DNA from 4 places in the Paenibacillus sp. FSL R7-0333 genome. Region 4 is predicted to be linked to each of the others. Evidence: predicted binding sites of a transcription regulator. Region 4 holds the regulator's gene; each other region holds the start of a gene.
The links. The regulator Rex, encoded in region 4, represses fermentation and respiration genes when NADH is low (regulators of the CRP and FNR family bind a similar motif). The targets are predictions, from matches to a motif close to TTGTGAAATATTTCACAA.
Positions count from the first base shown of each region.

Region 1: a site for Rex is predicted at 2,150-2,167, ahead of nirB (nitrite reductase large subunit NirB). Genes of this name have one in related genera too.
Region 2: a site for Rex is predicted at 2,744-2,761, ahead of adhE (bifunctional acetaldehyde-CoA/alcohol dehydrogenase). Genes of this name have one in related genera too.
Region 3: a site for Rex is predicted at 2,279-2,296, ahead of MKY86_RS07315 (flavocytochrome c). Genes of this name have one in related genera too.

Region 1 covers NZ_JBBOBZ010000001.1:4,788,095-4,793,336, forward strand. Annotated here, with positions in the region: gene nirB (nitrite reductase large subunit NirB) at 1-2,045, opposite strand, end outside; gene MKY86_RS20405 (hypothetical protein) at 2,316-3,002, opposite strand; gene ric (iron-sulfur cluster repair di-iron protein) at 3,135-3,830, opposite strand; gene MKY86_RS20415 (helix-turn-helix transcriptional regulator) at 4,057-4,281, shown strand; gene MKY86_RS20420 (DUF6773 family protein) at 4,259-4,702, shown strand; gene MKY86_RS20425 (hypothetical protein) at 4,905-5,242, opposite strand, start outside.
Region 2 covers NZ_JBBOBZ010000001.1:4,766,681-4,771,922, forward strand. Annotated here, with positions in the region: gene adhE (bifunctional acetaldehyde-CoA/alcohol dehydrogenase) at 47-2,668, opposite strand; gene MKY86_RS20320 (ABC transporter substrate-binding protein) at 3,204-4,673, opposite strand; gene MKY86_RS20325 (carbohydrate ABC transporter permease) at 4,806-5,242, opposite strand, start outside.
Region 3 covers NZ_JBBOBZ010000001.1:1,787,062-1,792,303, reverse strand. Annotated here, with positions in the region: gene MKY86_RS07320 (NAD(P)/FAD-dependent oxidoreductase) at 1-620, shown strand, start outside; gene MKY86_RS07315 (flavocytochrome c) at 704-2,263, opposite strand; gene MKY86_RS07310 (CPBP family glutamic-type intramembrane protease) at 2,501-3,313, shown strand; gene dcuS (DcuS/MalK family sensor histidine kinase) at 3,347-4,960, opposite strand; gene MKY86_RS07300 (FMN-binding protein) at 5,165-5,242, opposite strand, start outside.
Region 4 covers NZ_JBBOBZ010000001.1:4,485,696-4,490,937, reverse strand. Annotated here, with positions in the region: gene dinG (ATP-dependent DNA helicase DinG) at 1-2,090, shown strand, start outside; gene MKY86_RS18945 (redox-sensing transcriptional repressor Rex) at 2,229-2,879, shown strand; gene MKY86_RS18940 (amidohydrolase) at 2,869-4,170, shown strand; gene MKY86_RS18935 (cell wall elongation regulator TseB-like domain-containing protein) at 4,200-4,721, shown strand; gene MKY86_RS18930 (aminoglycoside adenylyltransferase domain-containing protein) at 4,920-5,242, shown strand, end outside.

The DNA.
Region 1 (5,242 bases), 300 kb from region 4:
TTGCGCGGGCAGCCGTTAACCGCCATTTTGAACTTGGCCGGCATATCCAGCCGTTCGTACTTGCGTTCCAGCATAGCGCCCATGCCCATGGAATCCTGTGTGCCGAAGCGGCAGAACTGCGAACCCACGCAAGTTTTTACCGTACGCAGCGACTTCGCATAACCATAGCCGGACGGCATATCCAGCTCCTCCCACACCTTAGGTACATCTTCTTTTTTGACACCGATCAGGTCCAGGCGTTGTCCGCCCGTTACCTTCACAACCTTCACATCATACTTCAGGGACACATCGGCAATCCGCTTCAAATCTTCAGGAGTGGTCACCCCGCCATACATCCGCGGTATAACTGTATAGGTTCCGTCCTTCTGAATATTGGCGCTCATCCGTTCATTGACGAACCGTGACTCCTTCTCATCCTCGTGTGTGTCAGGGTAGATCATACCCAGATAATAGTTCACTGCAGGACGGCATTTCGAACAGCCTTCTGCCTGCTTCCAGTCCAGGACATGCATGACTTCCTTGGTGGTCCGGAGGCCTTTAGCCGTAATCTCGGCTACGATCTCATCCCGGCTAAGCGAGGTGCAGCTGCAGATTCCCTGCTTGGCGCTCTGCTGGAAGCTGTCTCCGAGAACGAATTGCAGAATCTGCTCTACCACCGGCTTACAGCCGCCGCAGGAGCGGGTTGCCCCCGTGCAGGCTTTGATCTCATCCACCGTAGTGAAGCCGTTCTCCGTAACAGCATCCACAATCGCTTTTTTGGTTACGCCGTTGCAGCCGCAGACGATTTCTTCATCAGCCATCGCTTCAACGGACATGCCCTTCTTGGCACCGCCTCCGCCGCAGCAGCTCGTGCCCATAACTTCATCATAGATTTCATTGGTCATCTCTGTGCTGTTTTTCACAAGCTTCTGCAGGTTGGCAGATTCCGTTACATCACCGAACAGAACAGCACCGACAATCACATTATCCTTAAGCAAAATCTTCTTGTAGGTTCGCTTCCATTCATCCTTGGCAGAAATGACGGTATGCTCCGGTGTTTCGGTGAATTCACCAGCGGAGAATACATCTACCCCGGAAATTTTGAGCTTGGTTGCTACAACTGAACCTTCATAGCCTGGAGTCTGACTACCTGACAGATGCTTGGCGAGAACCATGCCCTGCTCGAATAACGGTGCGACGAGTCCGTAGCAGGTTCCCCGGTGCTCTGTACATTCGCCGACAGAATACACATCAGCCATAGAAGTCTGCATATAATCGTCAACTACAATCCCGCGGTTAACGGTGATTCCGCTGTCCTTCGCAAGCTGGACATTCGGCTTGATTCCAACAGCCATCACTACAAACTCTGCGGGCAGCTCACTGCCGTCACTGAAGCGCAGTCCGGTCACCCGTTCTTCGCCGGTCAGTTCTACCGTCTGCTTGCCCATGGCGAATTTCACACCTTGACGCGTAAGCTCTGCCTGTAGCATGGAAGAAGCGGTACGGTCCAGCTGACGCTCCATCAGATCCTCCAGCAGATGCACAACGGTAACATCCATGCCCAGATTGACCAGGCCCTTCGCCGCTTCCAGACCCAGCAGTCCTCCGCCGATCACAGCCGCCGTGCGGTACTGCTTCGCCGCTGCCAGCATCGCATCGCAGTCCGCGATATCTCGGAACCCGACTACCCCATCCTTAGTGCTGCCGGGTACGGGGAGAATGAAAGAATTCGAGCCTGTGGCAATAATTGCTTTATCGTAAGGAACCGCCAGTCCATTATCGGTCAATATGAGTTTGTTCTGTTCATCAATCCGGGTAACCGTCGTGCCGGTATGCAGTGTAATATGATTATCTTCATACCACCCGAGATCGTTGAGAATGATGTCTTCAATTGTTTTGCTGCCTTCAAGTACATAGGACAACATAATCCGGTTATAGTTGGGATGCGGCTCACTGCCGAAGACAGTAATATCATAAGCGCCGCCCAGCTTCAGAATCTGCTCAATCGTGCCTACTCCCGCCATGCCATTCCCAATCAGCACTAACTTTTCTCTTTCCGCTGCCACTGGTAGACCCTCCTTCAGAAACTCTGATTTCTTCAATAACTTTACCTGATAGAGAAATTATACTGTCCCCAATTCCATGACAAGTGTGACCACAGTCACATGGTATGTGAATTTTTTCACACAAGTGGAGATGACTTCTCGCGTTCTTTCATAGGACAACTTATGGCGTGAAGCACAGAGATATTTTATTCAAAAAAAACGGATACCCATGCAGTTTCGCACAGATATCCATTCATTCGATACACGATCTCACTCCTATACTTCATTCACTTATTTCAGTACCAGAGAGATCTCCAGCTTGTCCTGCGGACTGAGCTTCATGTCCACTCCATTACCGAGCAGACCTTTATCGTTGACCTTCAGTCTCCATTCCTCGCTGCTGAGCGGGGTATAATCCATCACAGTAAGCACCGTCCGGTTATCCTCGGCAAGCCGAACCATACCGCTGTTCTTCAGCAGTCCCTTGACGGACATATCCTGCATAAAAGAAAGCACATGCGAATGTGTCAGCTCCGGCTGCTCGCTCCCCCCGTTCACAGTGATGATGACAGGCTGAAACATCTTTCCGGTTCCGGCAGGCCCTGCTGACATCGTAATGGCTGAACCCGGTTCAAGGGTTGTATTCAGCTCTTGAACCTTCTTGCCGTTCACCTGAATCTCCCAGTTCATGTCCTCACCCAGGGAGACCTTATTCACCTCAAGAATACTAGTTCCATCCGCTGAAAATGTAACAACGCCGCTCTTTCTGAACAGCTCTATTATTGAATTCCCAGCCACGTAAGCTTCGTTAAGCAATCTGGCCGAGCTTCCGGCCATTTCACTGTCACCCACCTTGACTGAAAAGGTTAATCCCTGGCCTCCGTTACTGCTGCCGCCATTCTCTGATCCCAAGCCACAACCGCTTGCCGCGGCCAGCAAGAGAAGGCACAGCATGAAGCGCATCCATTTCGTGGACATCCCACGGCACCGCCTTCATATGTATTTTCCCGGACTCTTTAAGGATAACGCATAGAGGAAGGGTTCTCAAATCATTTCTGCCGGAAGAAAAAGTAAAAAGTCCCAGAAGGGACTTATCCAATGCAGCAGGTCCTATTGATAACGCAGGAACAGAATATTGTTCTCCAGATGCACATGCTCGAAGGTCATGCCTTCCAGCTCTTCAAGCCGGGCATACGTCAGGCGATAAGTCGTGCAGGCATGTGCGGGCGGTGTGTAGTTATTAGTAACTCTGCGCAGCTCGCGTAGAATCTCTCCGGCCCCGTCATGCTCAGCTTCCAAATTATGCAGCAGTCCGCGCAGCTCCGCAAGTCCTTCTTCGGTTGGGTTCTGGGTGTAGGCCAGCATCTTAGGGAATTCACTCTCTTCTTCCTTCGCCGTATGCTGCAGCAGCTCTTCACGCAGCATATTGAACAGGCGGTGCATTTCTCCCAGGTGCGGTGAATCCTCACCGTGAACGCGGAACACCTTGGTTACATTTTGGCTGATTAGCGGAAGCTCTTCACGCAGGTAGCGGTGATGCTTGTTCACAATATAATCCACCAGTTCCTCTGACGAAGCTTCGTTCCAGGCGGTATCCTCTTCCAGCACCGGATGCTGCTCTTGCAGCTTGTTCAGCTCCTGCACCATTGCTGCCGGATCAAGACCCTTCTCGGCAGCGGCTTCAGCCAGCGGCTTGGCACCTCCGCAGCAGAAATCGATCCGTTGTGCCTTGAAATAATCAGCTGCTTTGGGGAACTGCAGAACAATATCTCTGACCATTGCTTCCGGGGTGAACCCGGGATGAATTGTTGTATCGTTTAATTGATTGGACGCCATGTTGGCCCCTCCTCAGGTTTAGATGTAGGTTTGTGCTTCTTTTCACTTCTACACCTTATCACTGGCCTTAGGCGGAACTTGTGATTGTACGCACTGAATATAACAAATTTTAATGAACGCGAACTTTTAGTATTCTTATGTAAAATATACTAGACATTTTGTTTTATATATTTTACAATATGCGTGAGGTGAGGGAATGGGGAAAAATCTGAGGCTCAAAGCCTCCAGAGCAGCAAAAGACATGTCGCAAAAGCAGCTGGCGGATGCCGTGGGGGTCACAAGACAGACAATTATCGCGATTGAGAATGGTGATTACAACCCCACCCTGAGGTTGTGTATTGACATTTGTGTAACCCTTGGGAAGACGCTGGATCAATTATTTTGGGAGGGAACGAAGGATGAGCAGAACGAACCTGGATGAGAGACAATTGCAGCAGCGGCACAAGGCGGGGAATCAGGCATTTCTTTTGATGGCATTCTTATTGCTGACAGACATGGCGCTGCAAAACTACGGAATGAAGTGGCTGGAATATCCGCTTAGTAATTACGCAATTTTCATGCTGGGTGTGGGTTCCTATCTCGTACGGCTGATCTGGAGCGGTGCATATGTGGGACCGGGCGGACTACAGGGCGGAGCAAAAGGGAAAAACGTTCTGGGTGCAATGCTGGCGACCGTGGTGGCAGCCTGCATCCTTATTGTTACCTTCGTGAATCCAGCCGCCCAATCAGCAGCAAACAGCGGTGCGAACGGGAAGGTGATTCTGGTCATTTCCGTTACAGCAGGACTGGTCATCTTAAGCACCGTGTACTTTATCCGACGGAGGAATAACCGGGCGGAGTAGAGTGGCTTGTGCTGCTGAAGCAAAAGAAGCGGAGGGGAAATTTGGAACTGGAGGAGCGGAGCGATCGCCTTTGTGTTTGGATTTCTACCGCGAAGAGCGGTTTGTATCAGGAAATCCAAACACAATAGCGGCCGGAAGTACAAATATTCACCGCAGCGACGACCTGGCTTCAAGTTCAACTCTTTTTTCGAGCTTCACTTTTCTATCGAACCGTCGCCTGCATGTAAGTCCGCTTGCCCTGCGCATCCTTCAGGTAGGGGCCAAGTCCGGCGAACCGCGAATGATCCACATATACACCCGTCATCCATCTGCCTTCGGTCAGGCCACCGTTCCACTGCAGCACCAGATCGGGGGCAGAGATCCATTCCTGATACACTCTGATGTTCTTATCCTTGTATTCTTTGGCCGGTTTGTTCAATTCGCTCAGCGGTGCCGGGGTAAGGTAGGTGGGCACGAAATATACAGAGATCAGCTCCATATCCTCCTCACTCAGAAAAGCCTCCTCCCCCAAGTAAGGCTGGAGCAGCCGCGTGTTCTCAT
Region 2 (5,242 bases), 280 kb from region 4:
GTCCCATATTAACCTTTAACCTTATTCTTTGCCAGGCAACCGTTAATTAGTTATCGAATTTGCCGTAGAATGCGTTGCGGTATACATCAGCAAGCTCGGAGACCAGCGGCATTTTAGGATTGGCAGTAGTACATTGGTCTTCAAATGCACGGTCAGCCAGATAGTCTACACGGGATTCAAAGTCCTTAGGATCGAAACCAAGAGCCGAGAAGGATTCTTCGATACCGAGTTTTTTGTTCATGTCGCGGATTGCATTGATCAGGCTGGTTACGCCTTCTTCGGTAGTGCGTGCAGGCAATCCCAGAATACGGGCGATTTCTGCGTACCGTTCGTCAGCTACAAAGTGCGAATATTTAGGGAACGAAGCGAACTTCGTAGGTTTCTTGGCATTGTAACGGATAACATGCGGCATCAGGATCGCATTGGTACGGCCGTGTGCGGTGTGATACTGTCCGCCCCATTTGTGTGCCAAGCTGTGGTTAATCCCCAGGAATGCGTTGGCAAAGGCCATACCGGCAAGCGTCGAAGCATTGTGCATTTTCTCACGGGCCAGCTTGTCGCCTTGCAGTGCGGATTTCTCCAGCCACTGGAACACCAGTTGGATGGCTTTGATTGCCAGACCATCGGTATAGTCACTGGCCATTACAGATACATAAGCTTCGATAGCATGTGTCAATACGTCCATGCCTGTATCGGCAACTGCAGTCTTAGGCAAGCTGTAGACAAACTCAGGGTCAATAATTGCTACGTCTGGAGTCAGCTCATAGTCAGCGAGCGGATACTTGGTATTATTGCCTGTTGTCTTGTCTGTGATAACTGCGAACGATGTTACTTCAGAACCGGTACCCGAAGTGGTTGGAATGGCAACGAATTTCGCTTTGTTGCCGAGCTTAGGGAATTTGTATACCCGTTTGCGGATATCCATGAACTTCTGTTTCAGGCCGTTGAAGTCTGCATCCGGATGTTCGTAGAACAGCCACATGCCCTTGGCAGCATCCATTGGGGAACCACCGCCGAGTGCGATGATGCAGTCCGGCTGGAATCTGTTCATCATAGCTGTACCTTTTTCTACAGTAGTAGTCGATGGATCCGGTTCAACTTCCGAGAACACTTCGATCGCTACAGGAGTCTGGCGCTGACGCAGATAGTGCTCAACTCTTTCAACATACCCCAGTTTAACCATTACTGGGTCAGTGATGATAGCAACGCGTGTGATATCAGGCATTTTGGCCAGGTACTGAGTGGCTCCCTTTTCGAAGTAAATCTTGTCAGGTACTTTAAACCATTGCATATTCACGGTACGACGATTCACCCTTTTCACGTTGATCAGATTGATTGCAGTGACGTTCTGCGATACCGAGTTGCGTCCGTAAGATCCGCAGCCCAGTGTCAATGAAGGGATATTAGTGTTATAAATGTCGCCGATTGCGCCGTGAGTCGATGGCGAGTTGACGAGAATACGTCCGGTCTGCAGACGGTTGGAGAACTTCATGATTACTTCTTCGTTGTTGGAATGGATAGCCGAGCTATGGCCCATGCCGCCAAATTCAACGATTTGAGCTGCGCGCTCGATACCCTGGTCAGCATTCTTCACTTTGTAGCAAGCCAGAACCGGGCTCAGCTTCTCAGCGGACAATGGATATTTAGTACCTACACCTTCAAGCTCAGCTACCAGGATCTTCGTTCCGGCAGGAACCTGAATGCCGCACATTTCAGCGATCTTCACAGCGGATTGGCCAACGATAGCCGGGTTAACTGCACATTTCTCTACGTTCATTGCGCCGCTGGTCAGCTTAGCTGCTTCTTCTTTGTTCACAAAGTAACAGCCGTTTGCAATCATTTTCTTTTTCACTTGATCGAAGATGGCTTCTTCAATGATAACTGCCTGTTCGGAAGCACAGATCATACCATTATCAAAAGTCTTCGACAGGATAAGGTCTGTTACAGCCTGATCAATATCAGCACTCTTCTCAATGAAGGCAGGCACGTTACCAGGGCCTACGCCGAGTGCCGGTTTGCCGCAGCTGTAAGCTGCCTTGACCATTGCCGATCCGCCGGTTGCCAGAATCAGTGCAACGTCCGGATTGTTCATCAGTGCGTTTGTTTTGTCCATCGTAGGAAGCTCAATCCATTGGATGAAGTTCTCAGGTGCGCCTGCTGCTACGCCTGCATCATGCAGAATTTTGGCTGCTGCCGCACTGCACTCTTGCGCTGACGGGTGGAAACCGAATATAATAGGGTTACGTGTCTTAGCGGAAATCAAAGCTTTAAACATCGTGGTGGATGTTGGATTGGTTACCGGTGTGATACCCATAATGATTCCGACTGGTTCAGCAATCTTCTGGAAGCTGTCATAAGCGTTATCCTCAATAACGCCTACAGTCTTGTCGTACTTAATACCGTGCCAGATATATTCAGTGGAGAAGATGTTCTTTGTAATTTTGTCTTCGTATACTCCGCGTCCTGTTTCTTCAACAGCCAGTTTTGCCAGGTACATATGCTTGTCGAGTCCGGCCAGCGCCATTGCATGAACGATTGTGTTTGTCTGCTCTTGATCCAGGCCCATGAACGCTTCGTGGGCTTTCTTTGCTTTATCCACCAAAACCTGAATATACTCTTCAGCGGTGGTTTGTTTCACTTGGGCGGCGACTTCGTTTTTAACTGCCATCTCCCTCGTCCTCCTGTCAATTTTTAGGTTGTTTCTTTCTATACATTTATCTTAGCACATCCTTTTCACCTTGTATAGTGAAATCTTTCACAAAGTTTAAAGTTTTTTTTGAGTTGTTTTCAAAGCGCTTTCATTCGATCATATACTAGCGTTTCTTCCATATTATATGTAATATTTAATTGATATTTGTCTATTCTGCGAACGAAATACGATAGTCTGCAGCGTTGATGGCCCATCATGCCTCGAAATTCCGGTTGGGCTTCGGGAATTTTGCTCATGAATGCCAAGCCTCCACTTCGGTTCATCCGTCGCTTTTCTACAGACTCACTCTGACGGTGAATATAAATATAAATTTCTGCCAAGTGGAAACGGCTTTGCCGTCCTTTTAAAGGACGGTACCGTTTCAGCGAGAAATAGAAGGATAAGTTATCGTGTGCAACCTATAAATTCTTATATTTTCATAAAAAAAGAGACAGCATCTCTGCTGCCCCCCTTATTCATCTCTTCCCCTAAGTCTAGAAAGAGACATCCCAGGCTACTCTACCTTAATGGTATCGAAAAATTTCTTCTGTACGGTTGCGGCTGCTGCATCAAGCTGGGCCTTGGAGTCCGTGCCTTCCTTGGCGAACAGCTCCTGAATGACATTGGACATGGTTGCATAGTAGTCCTGGGTATTGTACTGCGCCTCAGGCTTGCCGTCGAGCAGAGCCATAATATCTGTATTGTATTGATATACAATATCAGAGTATTTGTCATACACTGCTTTGGTCTTCTTGCCGAACTCGGAATCAGCGGCATAGTAATCAAGAAGCGGCGGAATGAAGTATTTGCCGTCCGCCTTGCGCTGCTGCAGAATGGCATCGAGCGCTTCCAGGCCTTTATCCGAGAAATAGTCGAAGGTAATATAACGGAAGGCCATCTCCTGCTCATCCTTGCTGGCGTTAGGGTTGATGACCAGATAGTCGCCGCCGAGAACACCGGTATGCTTGCCGCCTTTCTCAGCCGCAGGCATTGGATAGGTCAGCACATCCTCAGGCTTGAACCCGCCCTGATTAAGCGCCTGTTCAATGACACCGTCAGATCCGGCCATCACCATCGCGGTACGGCCCTGCTGGAAGGCACCTACCGCATCGCCCCAGCCGAGCGCCCAATCCTGGGGAACCGCTTTGGCTTCCCATCTCAGCTTTTTATAGAAGTCCAGCGCTTTAACACCAGCTTCGGAATTGAAGGTGGCCACCACCTTGGCGCCCTCAATCTTCTGAATCTCTCCGCCTGCTTCGAACAGGAAGTTGGTCCAGTTCCAGCCGGCTTCGTTGCCTTTGCCCATCGGGGCAATCCCGGAGATACCTTTCTTGGGATCGGCCACTCCTTTGGCTGTGTTCAGCATGTCGTCCCAGGTCCAATCCATTGGAGGTACGGCTACACCTTTGTCATCCAGCATCTTCTTGTTGATCATTGTTGTAGTGACGTAACCCTTCTGGGTAACCCCATACACCTTGCCGTCAATGATGAACTGGTTCTGCAGCACAGGATTGATCTGATCCTTGAACTCATAGTTGTTCCACAGATCGGTGATGTCGGCAACCCAGCCCTTCTCTATCAGGAATTTGGCTTCGGTGGCATACGTGTTGAAGAAGGTTGGCGCTTCGTTCGCAGCCATCTTCACTCCGATCTCGCTTACATTATACTGCCAGTCGTCCTTGACGATCTCCACGTTCGGATAGACTTCCTGGAACCGCTTGATTTTGTCATCCTCCTGCGCTCTCACCTCGGTCAGGTCCGGCGTAGGATAGTGGATTTTGATTGTTACCTTTCTCTGGGTGATATCGTCAGCCGGTGCTGCAGACGGAATGGCTGACTCTTCCGCCGCCTGGGTCGCTGCTGGTGCTGGTGTCGCTTCTCCCCCGTCAGCCGCCGGCTTGTTGCCGTTATTATTGCCGCCGCAAGCGGACAATAAGGTCCCCGTGACCAGGAGACAGGCGAATACGCTGGAAACTTTACGCATGGTAACTCCCCTTTTCCATATCATAATGAGCTTACAAATTCATCTTAAAAGAGAAACCGTTTACAAACGAGGTGTATTTATATTCCCTTCATGTGCAGGAGTACGATCTCTACCGGAGCTCATCCTTCCTGCTCAGCCTTTGACCGCAGACAATGAAACTCCGCGCATTATGAACTTCTGGAAGACCAGGAATACCAGGATCGGCGGCAGAGAGACAATGAACAGAATTGCGAATTTGATGTTCGTATTCAGCGCTTTTACATTGATAACGTACTTATAGATAGCGGTAGCGAGCGTATACTTCTCCTCACTGTGCATGACCAGCGACGGCCAGAACCAGTCATTCCAGGCTGTGGAGAAGATGAAGATCGCCAGTGTTGCAAAAATCGGAACCGACAGCGGCACCGCAATGGTGAAGAAGCTTCTCGGCTCCGAGGCCCCGTCCATCCGCGCGGCTTCCAGAATCTCGGGATGAATCCCGTCGAAGAAATTCTTAAGCAGCAGGAAGAAGAACGTGTTCGCGCCTGCCGGCAGCCAGAAGGCCGCATATTGATTGAGCAGGCCAAGCT
Region 3 (5,242 bases), 2.7 Mb from region 4:
CCCTTCATTATGATTACAATGCCGACGGAGTCATCTGTCATACTGCAAACGGCCGGATCTTCGCCAAGAAGGTGGTGTTTGCTATGGGGTATGAGACCCAGGAGATGAAGAAGGACCGGGGGGCAGAGCTGATCAACACCTATGCTATTATGACCGAGCCTCTGCCGCATCTTCCAAAATGGCATGAGCAGAGCCTGCTCTGGGAAACGGCCCGGCCTTATCTGTATTTCCGGACTACTCCTGAAGGCCGGATTATCGCCGGCGGCAAGGATGAGCAGCTTACCAGCGTGGAGCGGCGTGAGGTAAGGGTCCTCTCCCAGTGTGAGCGTCTGGTCGAGGAGCTTACGGCCCTGTTTCCGGAACTTCAAGGAATCAAGGCCGAATATTCCTGGGGAGCGGTCTTCGGCTCCACCCGTGACGGACTGCCTTATATGGGGCCGCACCCGGAATTCCCGCATTGCTACTTCATTGAAGGCTATGGCGGAAACGGCACGGTCTACAGCATGATTGCCGCCGAGCTGCTTGCCGATACGCTGGCCGGCAAGAGCCGTCCGGAGCTGGAGCTGTTCTCGCTGACCCGGTCGGCCAAGCCTGCGCCTTCCCCGGCGATACAGCCTTAGAGCTGCAACACAGAAAGGGATGCCCGCATAGCCTGATGGCTGCGGAGCATCCCTTTTACATGAGAACAATATAGAATAATAGCTTATTGCGCTTTTACAAATTCAGCCGACTTAATCCCTGCCTGACGTCCGAAGATAATAATCTCGGCTACTGAGTTCCCGCCAATGCGGTTCTCGCCGTGCAGCCCGCCGACCACTTCTCCTGCCGCGAACAGGCCCGTAATCGCCTTGCCGTCTTTGTTCAAGACCTCAGTGTTGGTGTTGATCACCACTCCACCCATCGTATAGTGAATACCAGGGCCGATCTGGATGGCATAATACGGAGCACTGGACAGATCATTATCCATACCGGTAGCTCTGCCGAACTCGGCATCCGACTTACTTTTCACCGCACCGTTCCAAGTATCCACGGTGGTCTTAAGTGCAGCAGCCGGAACCTTCATCTGATCCGCCAGTGCCTCGATGGTATCTGCGGTCTTGACTACACCCATCTTGATGTATTGATCTACCGCCTTGACACGGGATTTCACTCCGGCGTCGAACACGAGATAAGCGGATTTCTCAGGAAGTGTATTAATGGAAGCCGTCACCTTGTCACGGGTATCCATCTCATTGCCGAAGCGCTTGCCCTCAGCAGATACAAGAATAGCCCCTTCTCCCCGGACCGCTTCACCGATCAGGTAGGATTTCTCCTGCTGTACAGTCGGGTGAACCTGAATCTGATCCAGGTCCACGGTAGTTCCGCCGACCTTCTCAATCATGGCAATGCCGTCGCCGGTGCTGCCAATCTGGTTGGTCGTTACCAGTCCTTGCAGATCCGGGCGAACCTTGGCAATCAGTTCCTTGTTGGCACCGAAGCCCCCGGTGGTTACGATAACTGCTGCTGCGCTGATCGTTTTGTCATCAGCCTGGTTGAACAGCACCTTCACGCCGTTCACCTTACCGTCCTGTACCGTAAGCTCCTTCACATCCGCATTGACGAACAGCGGAATTCCCTGCTCCTGAACATTGCGGACAAGTCCTGCTACAAGATATTGTCCCACTGCCGAGCCGTCCTCCGGACGATGGGTACGCTTCTCCTTCATACCGCCGGTAATTGTAATATTGTTCAGGCGGATTCCGATGGAATCGAGCCAGTCAATGGCACCTGCGGATTGATCCACGAAGAAGTGCAGCAGCTCCTTATTGTTCGTATCATGTCCGCCCTTAAGGGTCTCTTCATAAAACAGTTCGTTGCTGTCTTCGATGCCCTGCTCCTTCTGGAACTTGGTCTGCGAAGCATTCATCCCTGAGGAGGATTTGGTTGTATTGCCGCCGGCTACCGGCATTTTCTCTAAGATAACCGGGTTCATGCCGGCCGCTTTGGCTTCCAGCGCAGCAGACATTCCCGCACCGCCTGCGCCGACGATAACGATATCATATTTATCTTTTAATTGATCGTACGGAGTATAGCTCGCTTCGGATGCTCCCGACACGGCTTCTGCTGTCTCTTTAGGTGCAGCCGTTGCTGCAGGCTCTGTGGTCGCGCTGTTTGTTCCCTTGCTCTCATTCTTGCTGCTGCCCGCATTGTTGTTTCCGCAGCCTGCAATAACAAGCATCACGGAGAGAATGAGGATAAGCGCCGCTGTTAATCTCTTATTCATGTGAGTTGTGCCCCCTTGTGCATATTTTCACAATTATCATAGCGTCAAAGAAGCGGTTTGTGGAACCTTCCGTAAATTATTAAAGAGTTTTGTAACTAAAGTAACCAAATTAACTAAATAGCTGTACGGATGGCTGACTGCGTAAGAGTGAGAGAATTAACTTCGCTCCGGTCAGATTTATGATAGGCTTTCCCGGTCTGCATACATAACTGAAGTATCCGGAAGGAGAAGGAAGTATTGAATACCGAAAGTAACCTTAGAACGGTATGGATTATGTTTAGTGTATTTGTATTGCTGTTTCTGTTGAATTTCGGCATTCACAGCAACAATCCCGCCCCGACAGCCAGAATGTGGCTTCTGCTGGGTGTATGGGTATTCTTCATCAGCGTGCTGCTGCTTGTAAAACACAAGCTGCCGTCAACGCGGCAGATTCTGCTCTCTGTCCTGCTAGCCGCTGCTGTAGCAGCAGCCTATATCAATCTGTCTCTCTTCTCTATGATTGAGGTAAGCCTGCTCACGTTAATGGCATCGTTGGCTGTATTAAGCACCTTCAACCAGTATAGCGAAGGGAAGCTTCGTTTCCTCAACATAACCAGCGCCTCAACAATCTTCATGAGCCTATTCGTGGGAGCCGCCGCTGGAATTCTGCTCGGAATCATCAATCTAATGCTGAGCGGACAAAGCCTCGATGGATTCAGCCTGAAGCTAATCTATTTCAGAGTGGCGCTCAGTCCGGCCATTTATGAAGAACTAGCCTTACGTACCTTGTTCTATGCCATGTGCCTGTCCCTGACGCACGGCAGAGCTGATACCAGAGCCCAAAAATTCACAGTCTGGTTCATGATGATCGTTCCGCATGTGCTGGTCCACACGCCGGACAGCTTCATTCAGGGTGGAATCATCTCCGGCATCATCAGCACTCTCATGTATATCCTACTGTTCGGCCTGCCCTTTGCAATACTGCAACGCAAGCGCGATCTGACCTCTGCCATGCTGGCACATGGTACAGTAGATATAATGCGGTTCTGTTTCCTGGGTCTTCCGCTCTAGTAGAGGGGGTGCTTCGGTAGGGTACGGCACAGTTCACACACCCTCCTCCTCCTTCACCTCATAAGGCACATCCACGATAAAATGTGCTCCCGGCCCGCAGCCGGCGGCAAGCTCAAGATGACCCTTGAGTTTGTCTACACTTTTCTTCACCAGATATAGGCCGATTCCCCGCTGTTCACCCTTGGAGGAGTAGCCCTGAACGAAGATCTTCTCCTTCAGGCCTGCCGGAATTCCCGGACCGTTATCGCTAACCTCGCATAGCAGCCGCCCTTCTTCATATTGAAAAGCAAGCTCCACGCGCTTCACGGGTTGCTCGCGGAGCTCCCCCAGCGCCTCCAGAGCATTATCCAGCAGATTGCCGGCAATCGTAATCAGCTCATGAATCACCTGCGGATCGGCAGGCTCCGGCAGATAGCTGTCTCCGGTCAGCAGCAGCTCGATTCCCGCTTCGCGTGCCCGGCTCAGCTTCCCCAGCAGAAATCCCGCCATCACCGGGTCCTTGATCTGTCTCGTGATCGACCCGATCTCCTTCTGGTAATTGCTTACCGTTCCCAGAATATATTGCTGCAGCTCATCATACAGGCCCATATGGGTCATACCCATAATGACATGCAGCTTGTTCATGAACTCATGGGCACCGGAGCGCAGCGCTTCTGCATAGACCGAGACTCCCGACAGCTTCTCCGCCAGCACAGCCAGCTCGGTTTCATCCCGGAAGGTAGCAATCGCGCCAACGATGTTCCCGTTCACCCGGACTGGCAGGCTGTTCACCAAAAGAGAGCTGTCTCCCAGCTCCAGCTCCCGGTCCTGTATCCCCTCTCCCTCAGCCAATACCTGCTCAAGACCCAGCTCCGGCCAATACTCGGCAATCTGCCGGTTCATGGCGCTCCCGCCAATCCCCGCTGCCCTCAGAAGCCGCTGCGCCTCCATATTAAGGATGGTGATCCGCGCCTCCTGATCTACGGCAATAATTCCCTCGCGCGTGGATTCCAGCATCGCACTGCGTTCCTGGAGCAGCTTGGAGATGTCCTCCGGCTCCATCCCGAACACCATCCGCTTAATCCGGGCTGCCAGGATGAATGCTCCTCCCGCTCCAAGCAAAGCTCCCGAGACCAGAATCGCAATAATCGTCCACTCATTCATCAGGACCAGCCGCTCGACCCGCTCCAGGGACAGACCGGCAATGACCACTCCCACCTGATGCCCCCGGTTGTTATAGACCGGCACGAAGCCGCGCAGGGATCTGCCGAGCGGCCCGGCCCCTTCGGAGATACTCTCCCCTCCGCGCAGCGATATCTCCTGACCGCCTCCCGCAAAGGGCAGACCGACCAGCGAGGCATCCGGATGGGAATAGCGGATACCCTTCATATCTGTCACTACCACGAACATAATATCATTACGGCGGGCGATTCTTGAGGTGTAGTCCTGAATCTCCTTGCTGTTGCCTTCACTGAGTCCCTCCGAGACCAGCGGAATCAGGGCGATGGTACGGGCAATCGTAATCGCCTTATCCTCCAGTGCCTGCCGGGTCTGCGGAATAATCTGATTGCGGAAAATAAAATATAAAATCAGCAATACCAGCAGAACAACGGCAGACACCATGACGGCAATCATTGTGCGCAGACTGTAGCTTTTTTTCCTGGCCACTGGTGCGAAGACCTCCCTTCATGTCCCATGTTCCTATACCATTCGAACTATATTAGTTGAACCTGAATTTGTAAAGCTACTCCCGGGAATCGCTTCCTGGGGATGGAACTATGCAGCAAGCCCAGCCGTTCTGCCGGAGACAGGAGGGCTGGGCTTGCTCGGGTGATATGACCACAACTCTTTTATAAGCAATTGAATGATGACTTACTGCTTCTTGGCCTGTTCCAGCGCCTGGGTCACCGCTTCAATAATTCCGCCGCTGGAGCCGGAAGCACCTGAGAG
Region 4 (5,242 bases):
TTCCCCAGTATGAGAGCCGGGAAGCCCAGGAGCTGATGATCCATGAGGTCATTACAGCGCTTGAGCAGGACAAGCATCTACTGATTGAAGCGGGAACAGGCACCGGTAAATCGCTGGGTTATCTGCTTCCGGCTATCTACCATAGTGTGAAAAGTGATCAGAAGGTGATGGTCAGCACGCATACCATTAACCTTCAGGACCAGCTGCGGGAGCGGGATATTCCGCTCTTAACCAGCGTTGTGCCGTTCCCGTTCAAGGCCTCCATCTTTAAGGGAAGAGGGCACTATTTGTGTCTGCGCAAGTTCGAACATAGAATGAACAAAAAGGACTTTACGAGTCCAAGGGAAGAAGCGCTCACCGCTGCGCAAATGCTCGTTTGGCTGACCCAGACGACGACCGGCGATGATGAGGAGCTTAACTTAAGCGGACGGGGCGGCGATTTCTGGGAGACGGTAGCCAGTGATACCGACTCCTGCCTGGGACGCGCATGTCCCTGGTTCCGCAAATGCTATTACCACCGGGCCAAGCATGAAGCCGGGATCTCCGATGTGGTGGTCACCAATCACTCCAAGCTGTTCGCAGATGTCAAAGCCGGGCATCAGCTTCTTCCGGCGTACGACCATCTTGTGATTGATGAAGCCCATCATCTGGAGGATATTGCCGGCAAGCATCTTGGCATGCAGATGAAATATTTCACATTCGCCCATACCCTCACCCGTCTCTATAAGGATAGCCGGAGCGGGCAGCTGCCTGCCCTCCGCCAGAGTCTGCAGTCTTCGGGCAGTGAGCAGGCCTCCGAATGGAGCGGCGTGATCGACCGGATCTATCCCGATCTGCTGACGGTGAAGGAGTCCTGGGATGCGCTCAGCGACCGGCTCTTCAGCCTGCTGCCCGAGCGCAGCGATGCCGGGGCCGGTGAAGCAGGCCAGCTGGTGGCACGCCTGCAGCCGGGCAAGAAGCCGAAGGATTGGGAGGAGCTGGCTGCCCTTGAGAATACACTGAACCTCAGTCTGAGCGATATCATCCGCAAGGGCGACAAAATGCTCAGTGAAATGCGTGACACGGACAGCCAATCCTCCTCAGACAGTCTTGTGACTGATATCGGTGGGTTATTCAAGGATCTGGCATCCATTAGAGAGCAGATCCGCTTCTTCATGAGTCTGAACGATGAGAACATCGTGTATTGGCTGGAGGGAAGCGGCAATTATAAGGGCAAGTCGCTGCAAATGTATGCTGTTCCCGTAGATGTCAGCACCCAGCTCAGGGAGCTGTTCTTCGATAAGAAGAAGAGCATTATCCTGACCTCGGCCACCTTATCCGTGGATAAATCCTTCCAGTTTATGATTGATAACCTGGGTCTTGGCGAAGCTGCAGAGCAGCGGCGTCTGATGACTGCACTGCTTCCGTCGCCATTCAAGTATCGTGAGCAGGCTCTCCTGGTCATTCCCCGGGACTTCCCGAGCGTCAAGGGGAGTATTGGGGATGCCCGCTTTGTGGACACCCTCGTGCACTCCCTTGCCGAGACAGCTGTAACAACACGGGGACGGATGCTGGTGCTGTTTACCTCCTACAAGATGCTGCGCCAGGTGTATGAACCGCTGAAGGAGGCACTTGCCTCACAGGATATCGCGGTACTCGGACAAGGTGTGGAAGGCGGCAGCCGGAGCAAGCTGATCCGCCGCTTCCAGGACAGCCCGGCTTCGGTCTTGCTGGGTACCAGCAGCTTCTGGGAAGGGGTGGATATCCCGGGAGAAGCATTGACCTGCCTGGCGATTGTCAGACTGCCGTTCCAGCCGCCAAATCACCCGCTGGCAGAAGCGAAGTCGGAGCTGCTTCAGGCACAGAAGAAGAATCCGTTCATGAAGCTGTCCGTGCCGCAGGCCGTCATCCGCTTCAAGCAGGGCTTCGGGCGGCTGGTCCGCACGGCGCAGGACCGGGGCATCGTAATTGTGTACGATACCAGAGTCATTGAATCGCATTATGGAAAGTACTTCCTGTACTCGCTCCCCGGTCCCAAGATGGAGCATATGCTCACCGAGCAGATGGTCCCGAGAATTGCCGAATGGCTGGATGACGGCGGGGTTTCCTAATTCTTCTGCTATTGCTATTATTAATAAGTCATGATTAACCTGAAGATCCGTTCCCGCCTGCCCTGCCACTCCGGCAGGCGGCGGGGCACGGTTGCTATAATTGTACGGGTCTAACACAACTTTTAAGGAGGAGAATACATGAAATCGGATAAAATATCGGAGGCCGTCGTGCGCAGGCTCCCAGTGTACCTGCGTTTCCTGAACGATCTCCAAAAACGTGAAATCTCCACAGTCTCTTCTCAGGAGCTGGGCCAGAAGCTTGACCTAAATCCCGCCCAGATCCGTAAGGATTTGGCTTATTTCGGCGATTTTGGCAGGAAAGGCATCGGCTATGATGTATCTTATCTGATTGAGAAGATCCGCCATATCCTGAAGCTTGACCAGCAAATTAATGTTGCACTGGTTGGAGCCGGTAACCTCGGTCATGCCTTGTCTAACTACAACGCTTACTTGAAGGATACGATGAAGATTACTGCCATCTTCGATGCCTACCCGCCGAAGGTGGGCCAGCAGATCAACTCGCTGGTTGTGCAGCCGATGGAGGAGCTAAGCAGTACAATCCGTTCGCAGGGCATCCGGATCGGGATTATTACCGTGCCCGACAGTGAAGCCCAGAACGTAGCTGATATTCTTGTGGATTCCGGTATCGAAGCGATTCTGAACTTCGCACCGGTTATTCTCAAGACGCCTGCCAATATCCGGATTCATGCCGCAGATTTCACCACAGATCTGCAGAGCTTGGCCTATTATTTGCATGATGGAAAGGATGAGGCTGAAGATGAGCAGTAAGATCACGATAATCAAGAATGGGCACTTCCTGGTTCCGGGCAGTGACAAGCCGGTACTGAGCGGGTACATGACCCTGGAGAATGATTTGATTACTTACATAGGTGAAGCTGAGCCGGTAGTGGAGGATGGCGCACAGGTCGTAGACGGCAGCCGTCTGCTGTTCATGCCTGGTCTGGTCAATACCCATGGTCATACTGCAATGTCACTGCTGCGCGGATACGGCGACGATATGGTGCTTCAGTCTTGGCTGCAGGAGAAGATGTGGCCGATGGAAGAGAAATTCACTGGTGATGATGTATATTGGGGAACCTCGTTGTCCGTGCTGGAGATGCTGAAGGGCGGCACAACCACCTTCCTCGATATGTATGATCATATGGACCGGGTAGCGGAAGTGACCGAGCAGTCTGGTATTCGTGCTGTGTTGATGCGCGGCGTAATTGGGCTGTGCCCGGAAGAGGTACAGCAAGCGAAGCTCGCTGAGGCGATTGCTTTTGCCCGTAACTGGCACGGCAAGGCTGACGGCAGAATTACGACCATGCTCTCACCGCACGCCCCGTACACCTGTCCTCCAGAGTTTTTCATGAAGTTTGTGCAGGCTGCCCATGATCTAGACCTGCCAATGCACACCCATATGTCCGAGACGCGCCATGAAGTGGAACAGAACGTGGCCGACTACGGCCTGCGTCCGGTCGCACATCTGGAGAAGCTCGGAATGTTCACCCGTCCTTCGCTCATTGCCCACGGGGTTCATCTGAACGATGAAGAGATCGGGATTCTGGCCCGCCATAACGTTGGCGTGTCGCATAACCCCGGCAGTAACCTGAAGCTGGCCAGCGGGGTTGCCCGTGTTCCTGAACTGCTGAGAGCCGGGATTAAGGTCTCCCTGGGTACAGACGGTGCGGCAAGCAACAACAATCTGGATATGTTCGAAGAGATGAGGCTGGCGGCTCTGATCCACAAGGGCGTAAGCGGTGATCCTACAGCGGTACCGGCTCCTGAGGCGCTTCTGATGGCTACGGAGTACGGGGCGCAGTCTATTTTCCTAAGCGGGGTAGGCCGGCTTGCAGCAGGAATGAAGGCCGACTTCATCGCACTTGATATTGACCAGCCTCATCTGCTGCCGCATACCGATCTGCTCTCCCATGCCGTATATTCGGCAAGTGCCAAGGATGTAGAGCATGTATGGGTGAACGGCCAGCAGGTTGTGAAGCATGGACAATGCCTGACACTTGATGAAGAAGCCATCCGCCGCAAAGCACAGGAGACGTTCGAGAGCCTGCTTAAACGGTAATTCAGGGGAACGGGAAAGGAAGCAGCGTGGTGAAGAAGAAGAGGAGAAAATGGATCTGGCTGGGGATTACCGTGGTGCTGCTCCTTCTGTTCGGACTAAGCCAGTTCTATGCCTACATTATGAAGGACCAGTGGAACGAGCGGAGTGAGGCCAAGGAGCTGGCCCGGGCGCGTGCCGGACTAACAGAGGTAACCAAGGCCCAGAAATCTGTCTGGAATGAGAATGAGATCTACTGGGTGCTGACCGGTAAAAATGAAGCTGGGACCGAGCTGATGGTGTGGGTCCGTTTCACCTTGGAGGGCAAGCCTGCCGGAGGCGACAACGACCTGTATGCTGAGGAACTGAGCAATGGCACCTCAGAAGAGAAAATGCGCGGAATCATAGCCGCTCAGCTGCCGGACATTACGATCGAACGGCTGCTGCCCGGTGTATACAACGGGGAATATGCCTGGCAGCTATTTTACAAAAAAGACGGGCGATTCTATTATAACTTTTACCGCTTCAAGGATGGCAGCGCCATCGGTGAGGGGTACAGTCTGCCGAACCGTTAAGCGGACGGCCAGGCTTGGATTATAGGAGAAGTGGGAGATACAGTGATACTGTGCTCCCGCTTTTTTTGGTGTATCCATAAGAGTAAAGAACAGGTTAGAGCCGTTCATGGGCTTGAGAGTATATACGGGTTGCAATACCATTCATGTATATTAGATCAGCCACAGGAGACGGAATTTTAGACAGGGGGAATTGATAATATGGAAATTTTGTCCTATTTGTATCAGGCGGTGGATCTGTTCAAGGAGGAGCTGGGGGAGAATCTGTCGGGAATTTACGTGCATGGCTCACTGGCGATGGGCTGTTTTCACCCCGATACCAGCGATATCGATCTGCTGATCGTCGTACATGACAAGCTGCCCGCAGAGGTCAGTCATAGACTTGCCAGGCGTATTGTAGGTTATCATGACAGTCTGCCGAATAAGCGCGGAATTGAACTATCCATCGTCCTTAAGACATACCTGCGAAATTTTGTGTATCCTACGCCTTTTGAATTTCACTTTTCGGAAGCACATTTAGAGCG